Regions from separate parts of the Ruminococcus sp. 5_1_39BFAA genome, predicted to be linked through region 3. Evidence: riboswitches for the same ligand, from Rfam matches in the RefSeq annotation. Region 3 holds a riboswitch; each other region holds the start of a gene.

Region 1 (3,278 bases), on a different contig from region 3:
CCGCTCCGTTTCGGGGCAGATATTCAATCAAAAACTTATTTCAGGAGGACTCGTATGAAGAACAAACTACAGCAGGTATTTCCAATGATAAAAAGCCGTCAGGAGGTGATGGAGGTAATCCGGAATGATCCGGCTTTAATGAGAACTTTTGAGCAGTGGTCGATCCAACAAAAGGAATATTTCCTGGATTTTGTCACAGGAGCGAAGGGCATGAAGCTTCTCTATGATTCCTTTTTCAAAGAGATCATGAATCCCGAAGCGGTTCCGGAACGGATGAATGAGCTGCTTTCTTTGATTCTGAAAAGAGATGTGAAAATTCTTCAGGTTCTGCCTGTTGACAATACCAGATTAGGGGATGAGACCTCCCTGGTCATCATGGATATTGTAGTAAAGCTGGAAGACGGCAGTATCGTCAATGTGGAAGTCCAAAAAATCGGCTATCTTTTTCCCGGTCAGCGCAGCGCCTGCTACTCTGCGGATCTGCTTTTGCGCCAATATAAAGCCGCACGCCAGAAAAAGAAGAAAAATGAAAAACGCTTCTCTTACAAGGATGTGAAACCCGTCTATACTATTGTCTTTTTTGAAAAAAGTCCAAAAGAATTTCACGCTTTTCCCAATGTATATCTGCACAATTCTGAACAGAAAACGGATACAGGGCTGAAGCTTGAACTACTTCAGAAGTTTGTCTTTATTCCCCTTGACATTTTCCAGAAAACTCTGCACAATAAACATATCACAAACGATTTGGAGGCATGGCTTGCATTCCTGAGTATGGATGATCCGGAAACGATCCTGGAACTGATCCATTACCGCCCGGATTTCCAAGCCATGTACAGCCACCTGTATGATATATGTCAAAATATTGGAAGGGTGATGGATATGTTTTCAAAAGAGTTGCAGCAATTAGATAAAAATACGGTACAGCTTATGATTGATGAAATGCAGGACACCATTGATTCTCAGCAAAAGGCTCTTGATGACAAGGACAAATTAATTGCTGAATTGCAGAGGTCTTTAAAAGCCCTGGAAGAAAAGTAACCTGGATTGTAACAGTCTTCAAAGATTGAATGACACACACAGTTGACGTAATCGCCATCCGATGCTAAAATAATCCATATAAAGGGGAGCTTGCGTAACAAGCAGGCTGAGAGTAAGCTGAATCGCTTTGACCCGTAACCTGATTTGGATAATGCCAACGTAGGGAATATATAGCCTGGAATTTTTTTCATGCGGTATGCTCTTTTGGCATACCGCATTTTTTGTCGGTTTTTCCGGATCAGGAAAAATCCGGGCATCTGATCCCGGTCCCGGCAGATTGGGGGCACCACCTTCTGCCGTATCAGGTTCATTCCTGCAAAAAGGAATCAAGCCGTCACAAAAATCTATTCTAAGGAGGAAAGAAAATGGCTGATTACACCACACAGATGGATGCTGCCCGCCAGGGTATCATCACACCGCAAATGGAAACCGTAGCAGAAAAAGAACACATAGGCGCCGACGAACTGAGACAGCTCATTGCAAAGGGAGAGGTTATCATTCCCTGCAATAAAAAGCATAAATCTTTAAGTCCCAGCGGCGTAGGCGCGAAACTCACCACCAAGATCAACGTGAATCTTGGCGTGTCCCGTGACTGGAAGGATGTGGACATGGAGTATGAAAAAGTCCGCTCCGCCGTAGAAATGGGCGCCGAGGCGATCATGGATCTAAGTTCCTACGGTGATACCCGGAGCTTTCGCCGTAAGCTGACAGAAACCTGTCCCGCTATGATCGGCACTGTGCCGATTTACGATGCTGTGGTCTATTATCACAAGGCTCTGGGAAAGATCACATCCCAGGAATGGATCGACATTGTAAAAATGCACGCAGAGGACGGCGTGGATTTCATGACCATCCACTGCGGCATGAACCGCGCTACCGCCCAGCGCTTCAAAAACAACAAACGCCTGATGAACATTGTTTCCCGGGGAGGCTCCATCATGTTTGCATGGATGGAAATGACCGGGCAGGAAAATCCATTTTATGAGCATTACGACGAAATCCTGGATATCTGCCGGGAATACGATGTTACCATGAGCCTTGGGGACGCCTGCCGTCCGGGATGTATTGCCGATGCCACCGACACGGCACAGATCGAGGAACTGATCACTCTGGGCGAACTGACAAAGCGCGCCTGGGCAAAGGATGTGCAGGTCATGATCGAAGGCCCTGGCCATATGCCCATGAATCAGATTGCCGCAAATATGGAAATCCAGAAAACCCTCTGTCATGGCGCACCCTTCTATGTACTTGGACCTCTTGTAACCGACGTGGCTCCCGGCTATGATCATATCACCTCTGCTATCGGAGGAGCTATTGCTGCTTCCGCCGGCGCCGCATTCCTGTGTTATGTCACTCCCGCCGAGCATCTTCGCCTGCCAAACGCCGCTGATGTGAAAGAAGGCATCATTGCAGCCAAGATTGCAGCCCACGCCGCCGATATTGCCAAAGGCGTTCCCGGTGCTGCCGACTGGGACTACAAAATGAGCGAAGCCCGCAAAAATCTTGATTGGGAAGCTATGTTTAATCTCAGTATGGATCCGGAAAAAGCCCGCCGTTACCGCGCGGAAGCTAAACCGGAAAAAGAAGATACCTGCAGCATGTGCGGCAACTTCTGTGCGGTCAAAAACACCAATCGAATCCTGGAAGGTGAAATTGTAAGCATTTTTGACGAATAAAGCATTGAAACTCAGCGGAAATCGTGATAACCTATTGCAAGAATGTTCCCGCATTCTTGTTTTGACTGCCCGGCATTTTGCCGGGCAGTTGTACTTATGCGGCTGAGGCCTTCCGCTGCAGCCGTGGAATCCTCTTTACCGGATTCATCTTAGATTTTTATACCAGGAGGTAGAACATGGAAAGTAATATAAAAGAACAGCTATTGAAATTACTTGAAAATAACAGCCGTCTTACCAACGAAGAGCTGGCGGTTATGCTGGGTGTCACGGAGGATGAGGTTCGCTGCGAGATTGCGGCATTGGAAAAGGACCGTATCATTTGCGGTTATCACACGCTGATAAACTGGGATAAGGTTAATGATAACGATGTGACCGCTTTAATCGAGCTTCGCGTCACTCCCCAGGGTGGAAACGGATACCAGAAGCTGGCGGAACAGATTAAGCAGTACCCCCAGGTGCTTTCCCTCTACCTGATGTCAGGCGCTTATGACTTCCTGGTAATGATAAAAGGAAAAACCCTGAAGGAAATCTCCCTTTTCGTATCCGAAAAGCTGGCTTCCATAC
Region 2 (3,278 bases), on a different contig from region 3:
GTCCGTATCCAAACCCGGATAAAAGCCCCAGTCCAAGCGCTCCTGCTGACAGCCGCATATCTCCTCCCAGCCCGGATACAAGGACACAGCCTGCAAAAGCCATAATAAGAGCCGCAAATTTTTTCCCCGTCATTTTTTCATGAAACAGCACCAGCGACATAAGCATCACCATAACAGGCGCCGTATAGAGCAGAATCGCGGCTACGGAAAGGGATGAGATGGACATTGTGGTAAAATAGCAGACCGTAAACATCAGGATACTGCCAATGCCCATTCCCAGAAACCAGACCATATCTTTCACACAGATCTTCAGCTTCTCTCTGTCTGTCACTGCCGTGATCACAGCAAATAAAACAGCCCCTCCAATGATCCTCATGGACGCGATCTGAATAGAGGTAAATCCGTAGGTTCCCAGAGTCCGCACAAAGATACCCATAATCCCCCACAAAGTCCCCGCGATCAATATAAACACAGGTGCCAAACGTTTCATCTTAAGTCTTCTCCTATTCCCAGTCATTTCATAACATGCGACAGGTCATCCCAATGTCACATCCAGAATCATCATCAGCACAAACCCCGCCGCAAAAGCAATGGTTGCCACATTGCTGTGCTCTCCCTCGCTCGCCTCAGGGATCAGCTCTTCCACTACCACATAGAGCATGGCTCCGGCTGCGAATGACAAAAGGTATGGAAGCACCGGTGTAATATGTTCTGCCAGAAGCAGCGTCAAAGCTCCCGCCACAGGCTCCACCGCGCCGGAAGCAGCGCCGTACAGAAAAGCTTTTCCCCTGGTCGCACCGCCAGCTCTCAGAGGCATGGATATGATAGCACCTTCGGGAAAGTTCTGAATCGCAATTCCAATTGACAGAGCAAAAGCTCCGGCCAGCGTAACCATCTGGTTTCCCGTAGTAACCCCGGCAAAAACTGCCCCTGCCGAAAGTCCTTCCGGAATATTATGCAGGGTCACAGCAAGGACAAGCATTGTATTTTTTTTTAGCGTGCATTGGGGGCCTTCATGCTCCTCACATCCAAGATGCTGATGCGGCACATTTTTATCCATAAACAGCAAAAACGCAATTCCCAGCAAAAATCCCACAGCAGCAGGAACAAAAGCGAATTTTCCCATCCCCTCGCTCATATCCATAGCCGGAATCAGAAGGGACCATACCGAGGCAGCCACCATAACGCCGGAGGCAAAACCAAGAAAAGCTTTCTGTACCAATGGCTTTAATTCATTTTTCATAAAGAATACACAGGCAGAACCCAGTGTCGTTCCTATAAACGGAATCATTAATCCGAACAATATCTCCATACTGTCAACCTCTCAATTCATATAGGCTTTCCGTTCAGCAAAGCCACAGATATCATAGCACAATTTTTCTTAAAATGACACTGCTATTCTTAATTTATGCAAAAAAATCTCATCTGCCAATCTTCTCGTTACTATGAATGGTAATATCTTCTTTTCCATGTTTTACTTGCTCTTCTTTACATACTGTGCTATACTAATGCACTGAACCAAGGGAGCTTGTGTACACAGGCTGAGAGGAAGCAGGGGCTTCGACCTTTTAACTTGATTTGGATAATGCCAACGTAAGGAGGAAAAAAATGATGAATCTACTCGTGACTGCCGATGGCGGTCTCACAACTGCTGGCTATGTGGTTTCCGCTGCGGCGGTTATCATTCTCATAGCCATTGTCGCAATTCTTCTCAACAAAACAAGCAAAACAGTAAAGCTTACCACACAGCAGCTTGCAATCTGTGCCGTAGCACTGGCGCTTGCCTATGTTACCTCGTACATCAAAATTTTCAAGCTGCCCTTCGGTGGCTCTGTCACTCTGTTCAGCATGCTGTTTATCGTGCTGGTGGGATACTGGTATGGACCTAAGGTCGGAATCCTCACAGGACTTGTGTATGGAATTTTCCAGTTTCTTCAGGAGCCGTATGTGCTGTCCTTTTTCCAGGTATGCTGCGATTATATCCTGGCCTTCGGCGCTATGGGAATTGCCGGTTTCTTTTCCAAAGCAAAAAAGCATGGCCTTCAGAAGGCTTACATAGCAGCTATTATCGCCAGAGGCGCTTTCCATGCACTGGGCGGATATCTCTATTGGATGGACTATATGCCGGAGAATTTCCCGCAGTCCTTAGCAGCTTTATATCCTATTATCTATAATTACAGCTATATTCTTATGGAGGGCGTTCTGACTCTGATCGTCATTTCCATCCCGGCAGTCTCAAAAGCTTTGGATCAGATAAAGAAAACATCCGGAGCACTTACAACTGCCCACTGATCTTGAAATTTTAAAATGTTTTAAGCCAAAGCCCTGAACAGCCGCCGGTACCCTTGACCGGCGGCTGTATTTTTCAGTCCGTTTCTTCTGTTGCTTCAAGTTTTACGTATTTGGGTTGATCCGAATCTCTGTCGTATCCCAGACACAGATTCTTAAGCGCAGGCTCAGGAACGGCAAAACCCATATGAACAGTCTTTGTCTCTCCCGTCGCAAGGGATGTATTATAAAAGTGCGGCTCTCCCGGGTATGCGGATGCGTCAAAGTAAAAGGCCACATTATCGCATGCCAGCTTATAAGAGCTGCAGCCCCGGTAGTCTTCATTCATATCCACCATGCTTTCCTCCCATTTTTTAACCTCGTACCCGCTTCCATCGTCCAGTTTACTCAGATTGAGAAACTGCGGCTGGACATTCACATCGTCCGCATCCGTACCGCTCAGATTTTCCAGGACTGCTGTCACCTCCACGTATTTTACAGGGTAGATCCCAATCTCCTTGTTCACCAGACCCTCCTCCGCACTGTCCCAGTACGATGCGGTGAATGTATAATCCGGCAGAACTCCGTCTTCGCCCAAAAACTCCAATGTCTCCTCATAATCCGAGGTGGTATTTTCATTCAGCTTGCTCATATCCACCTTGTCACTTATCTTCATGTCTGTGATGGTCACCCGGATATCCGCGTCACTATCGCCTGTAAAAATTTCCTGGAAGCTTTCGCCCATATGGATAACGCTGCTTTCCTGCACGGCAGCCGCTTCGTGATCTATTCCCTCCTCTTCCAGCGGATCATAAGTATATGCCTTGAAAGTGTGATCCGGGTCCTCCTCGGGAACCTCGGTAATCGCCATATTTTCACATACTTTAATCAGCTCTTCCATGGAGATATCCTGGCTTGCGTAAATCATCACAGTATGTCCGGTATCCTCATAGGCAAGGAATACAATATGAGAATATTCATAACCTTCTCTTGTAAATATATATGCTGTT
Region 3 (3,278 bases):
CTTCTTCAATATCTTCCTGGGCAAAAATCGCGCTGACCACTGCAATTCCGTCGATCCCGCTGCCCTTTAATTCCATCAGGTTATCCCTGGTGATCCCTCCAATGGCAACCACCGGGATGGAGACAGCCTGGCAAATTGCCTTTAAAGTCTCATAGCTCACATCGTCTGCATCAAGCTTTGTGCCTGTGGTAAATACAGCTCCCACTCCCAGGTAGTCCGCTCCTCTTTTTTCCGCAAGAACGGCCTGCTCCACAGTCTGGGCAGAAACACCGATGATTTTGTCAGGGCCCAGCTTTGCCCGCACATCCCCGGCTTCCATATCGCTTTGTCCCACATGTACACCATCTGCATCTATTTTTGCAGCAATGTCTACATTATCATTGATCACAAAGGGGACGTTGTATTTTTTGCAAAGTTCTTTCAGCTCTTCTGCCTCCTGTAAAAACTGCTCTTCAGCCAGCTTCTTTTCCCGGAGCTGCATAAAGGTCGCTCCGCCTTTTAAGGCTTTTTCCACCTGGCTGTACAGAGTTTCCCCGTGGAGCCACGCTCTGTCTGTCACAGCATACAGTACCATGTCTTTTCTATCGCACTTCATATTTTGCCCCTTCTTCCAGAGTCTTTGCGTCCATGTTATAGATGGCATCAATGATCCGGTTGCGGTAGGTAGAATTCCCATCCCCCTCCTGCATCCTGGCAAAGCCGATCTCCCCGGCAAGTCCCATGAGAGAAACGGCTGCTGCCGCTGCCTCCAGGCGATTCTCCGGGTTTGCTACCACATAGGCAGTCATCAGACCGGAAAGCTGGCAGCCTGTTCCTGTAATCAGTCCCATTTCTTTACGTCCGTTGCGGATCACATAGCACTTTTCGCCATCGGCAACCAGGTCAATGGCTCCTGTAACAGCGATGATACATCCAAGCTTTCCCGCCAGGCTCTTCACAAAGGAAACGGCATCGGCAAGGCTCTCCTCCGTCACTGCATCCGCCACATCAGCATCCACTCCCTTTGTGCTTCCGCTTCCATAGGCCAGTGTTTTGATCTCAGAAATATTCCCCCGGATAACAGTAAATTCTACTTCCTCCAGAAGCTTCAGCGCTGTATCCGTGCGAAGCCTGCTGGCCCCTGCGCCTACCGGATCCAGCAATACAGGATGTCCCAGCTCATTTGCTTTTTTTCCTGCAAGAAACATGGATGGAATGGTATTTTGATTCAGGGTTCCAATATTAATATTTAAGCCTCCGCAAATGGATGTGATGTCCTCCACATCCTCTCTGTCATCAGACATGATCGGGCTTCCCCCGCACGCCAGCAGTACATTGGCTACATCGTTTACCGTTACATAGTTTGTGATGTTGTGCACCAGTGGCACAGATTTTTTGACATTTTCCAGGCAATTACCAAACATCTTTTTTCCTCCTTTTTCTTCGGAGAACTGTGAATACCTTCCACATACAATAAGAAAAGCGCAGGTACCAAAACATAAAGGTATCCCTGCGCAAAAGCATTCATACAAGTATCTCCCTACGTTGGCATTATCCAAATCAGGTTCTGGGTCAAAGCAACACAGCTTACTCTCAGCCCGCTTTCCGCGAGCTCCCCGCTTTTTTACATATTCATTATACATGTTCTGACAGATTTTTCAATAGCTTTTTCCGATTCCTGTCCCTTATTCAGTCTGGGCTTCTGCCTCTGCAATGGCCTTCCGCAGGATCTTCTGCTGTTTCTTCTTTTCCCGCAATTCCCGGAAAAAGTCGGACAGCATAGCGGAACATTCCTCCTCCAAAACTCCCCTGGTGATTTTCACCTGATGGTTAAATCCCTCAATCTCCAGAAGATTCAGCACCGAACCTGCGCATCCTGCCTTTGGATTCATGCTGCCGATCACCACTTCGTCAATTCTTGACTGCACCAGCGCTCCCGCGCACATCTGGCATGGTTCCAGTGTCACATACATGGTACAGCCTTCCAGCCTCCAATCGCCCAGCTTTTTGCTGGCCTTTTTAATGGCATTCAGTTCCGCATGAGAAAGAGTGTTTTTGTCCGTATTTCTGCGGTTATACCCCCTCGCCACGATTTTTCCCTCATACACAATTACGCATCCGATCGGAACCTCCTCTAATGCCCGGGCCTTTTTTGCCTGCCGGATAGCTTCCTTCATAAAACGTTCCTGCTCTGTCATATGGTTTTCTCTTTCATCCTTTTCCAATAATAAATCACACCCACCGCGTCTGCAAGCGCCCAGCCAATGGGCACAGACACCCAGATTCCTTTCACGCCGACAGCCGGCACTGAGGAAAGGCTATATGCCAGCAGCACTCTTGTGCCCAATGAAAAAATGGTAAGAATTACGGACATTCCCGGTTTCTTCACCGCACGGTAGTATCCGTACAGCAAAAACAGAAGACCTATCCCGAAATAAAATGCACCCTCAATACGCAGATATTCCACTCCGATGGCAACAATCTCCCTCTCGGATTCCTGGACAAATATCTTCATCAAAGGCTCTGCAAACAAACACACTGCCGCACTGATCACAACGCAAAACAAGAATGCGGAAACCACTGCGCTCCTGATCCCCCGGACGATCCTCTCTTTTTTACCCGCGCCGAAATTCTGGGCAACAAAGGTGGAAAAGGCATTTCCGAAATCCTGCACCGGCATATACGCAAAGGAATCAATTTTTACTGCTGCGGCAAAGGCCGCCATAACCGCAGGTCCAAAGCTGTTGACTCTCCCCTGGACCATCAGGATGCCAAAATTCATAATAGATTGCTGCAGGCATGTCAAAAAAGAGAGCTGGGCGATTTCTTTTAATACTTTGCCGTCATAATGCAGCTCCTCTCTGGTAAAACGGAATTCCGGGAATCTCACCAGCGTATATGCTGTGATCCCCACACCGGCTGCAAACTGTGCGATTACAGTAGCCGCCGCAGCTCCCGCCACACCCCAGCCTCCCAACAGGATAAACGCCAGATCAAGCATGATGTTCAATACGGCTGCGATTCCCAGAAATGCCAGGGGAACCACAGAGTTTCCCACTGCCCGCAAAAGAGCCGCAAAATAATTGTATAAAAAGGTAGCGCTGATCCCCACAAAAATGATCTTCAGGTAATCGCGCATATAAGTAACTACCGCATCCGGCACCTGAAGCAGTTTCAAGATCAGCGGAAGTCCTGCAAAAACAAGGATGCTGATGGCCACCGTCATCACAGCGATCAGGCCAAAAGAATGGATCATTCCCTCCTTCAGCCGTCTGCTGTCCTTTTCCCCGAACCTAATG

The links. A riboswitch is a leader RNA that binds a small molecule or an ion and turns the genes downstream of it on or off. The one in region 3 is predicted to bind thiamine pyrophosphate.
Region 1: linked by a shared signal. The riboswitch ahead of thiC (phosphomethylpyrimidine synthase ThiC) and the one ahead of thiM (hydroxyethylthiazole kinase) in region 3 are both predicted to bind thiamine pyrophosphate.
Region 2: linked by a shared signal. The riboswitch ahead of ACESZH_RS20945 (energy-coupled thiamine transporter ThiT) and the one ahead of thiM (hydroxyethylthiazole kinase) in region 3 are both predicted to bind thiamine pyrophosphate.

The regions. Positions count from the first base shown of each region.
Region 1 is NZ_CAXSVO010000001.1:463,763-467,040, forward strand. Features, by position in the region: gene ACESZH_RS02070 (PD-(D/E)XK nuclease family transposase) at 55-1,038, shown strand; TPP riboswitch at 1,111-1,221, shown strand; gene thiC (phosphomethylpyrimidine synthase ThiC) at 1,404-2,714, shown strand; gene ACESZH_RS02080 (Lrp/AsnC family transcriptional regulator) at 2,891-3,278, shown strand, end outside.
Region 2 is NZ_CAXSVO010000034.1:1,354-4,631, forward strand. Features, by position in the region: gene ACESZH_RS20935 (DMT family transporter) at 1-490, opposite strand, end outside; gene ACESZH_RS20940 (ZIP family metal transporter) at 536-1,312, opposite strand; TPP riboswitch at 1,511-1,617, shown strand; gene ACESZH_RS20945 (energy-coupled thiamine transporter ThiT) at 1,609-2,292, shown strand; gene ACESZH_RS20950 (DUF4367 domain-containing protein) at 2,366-3,278, opposite strand, start outside.
Region 3 is NZ_CAXSVO010000002.1:457,310-460,587, reverse strand. Features, by position in the region: gene thiE (thiamine phosphate synthase) at 1-595, opposite strand, end outside; gene thiM (hydroxyethylthiazole kinase) at 582-1,403, opposite strand; TPP riboswitch at 1,499-1,608, opposite strand; gene tadA (tRNA adenosine(34) deaminase TadA) at 1,665-2,177, opposite strand; gene ACESZH_RS04845 (MATE family efflux transporter) at 2,174-3,278, opposite strand, start outside.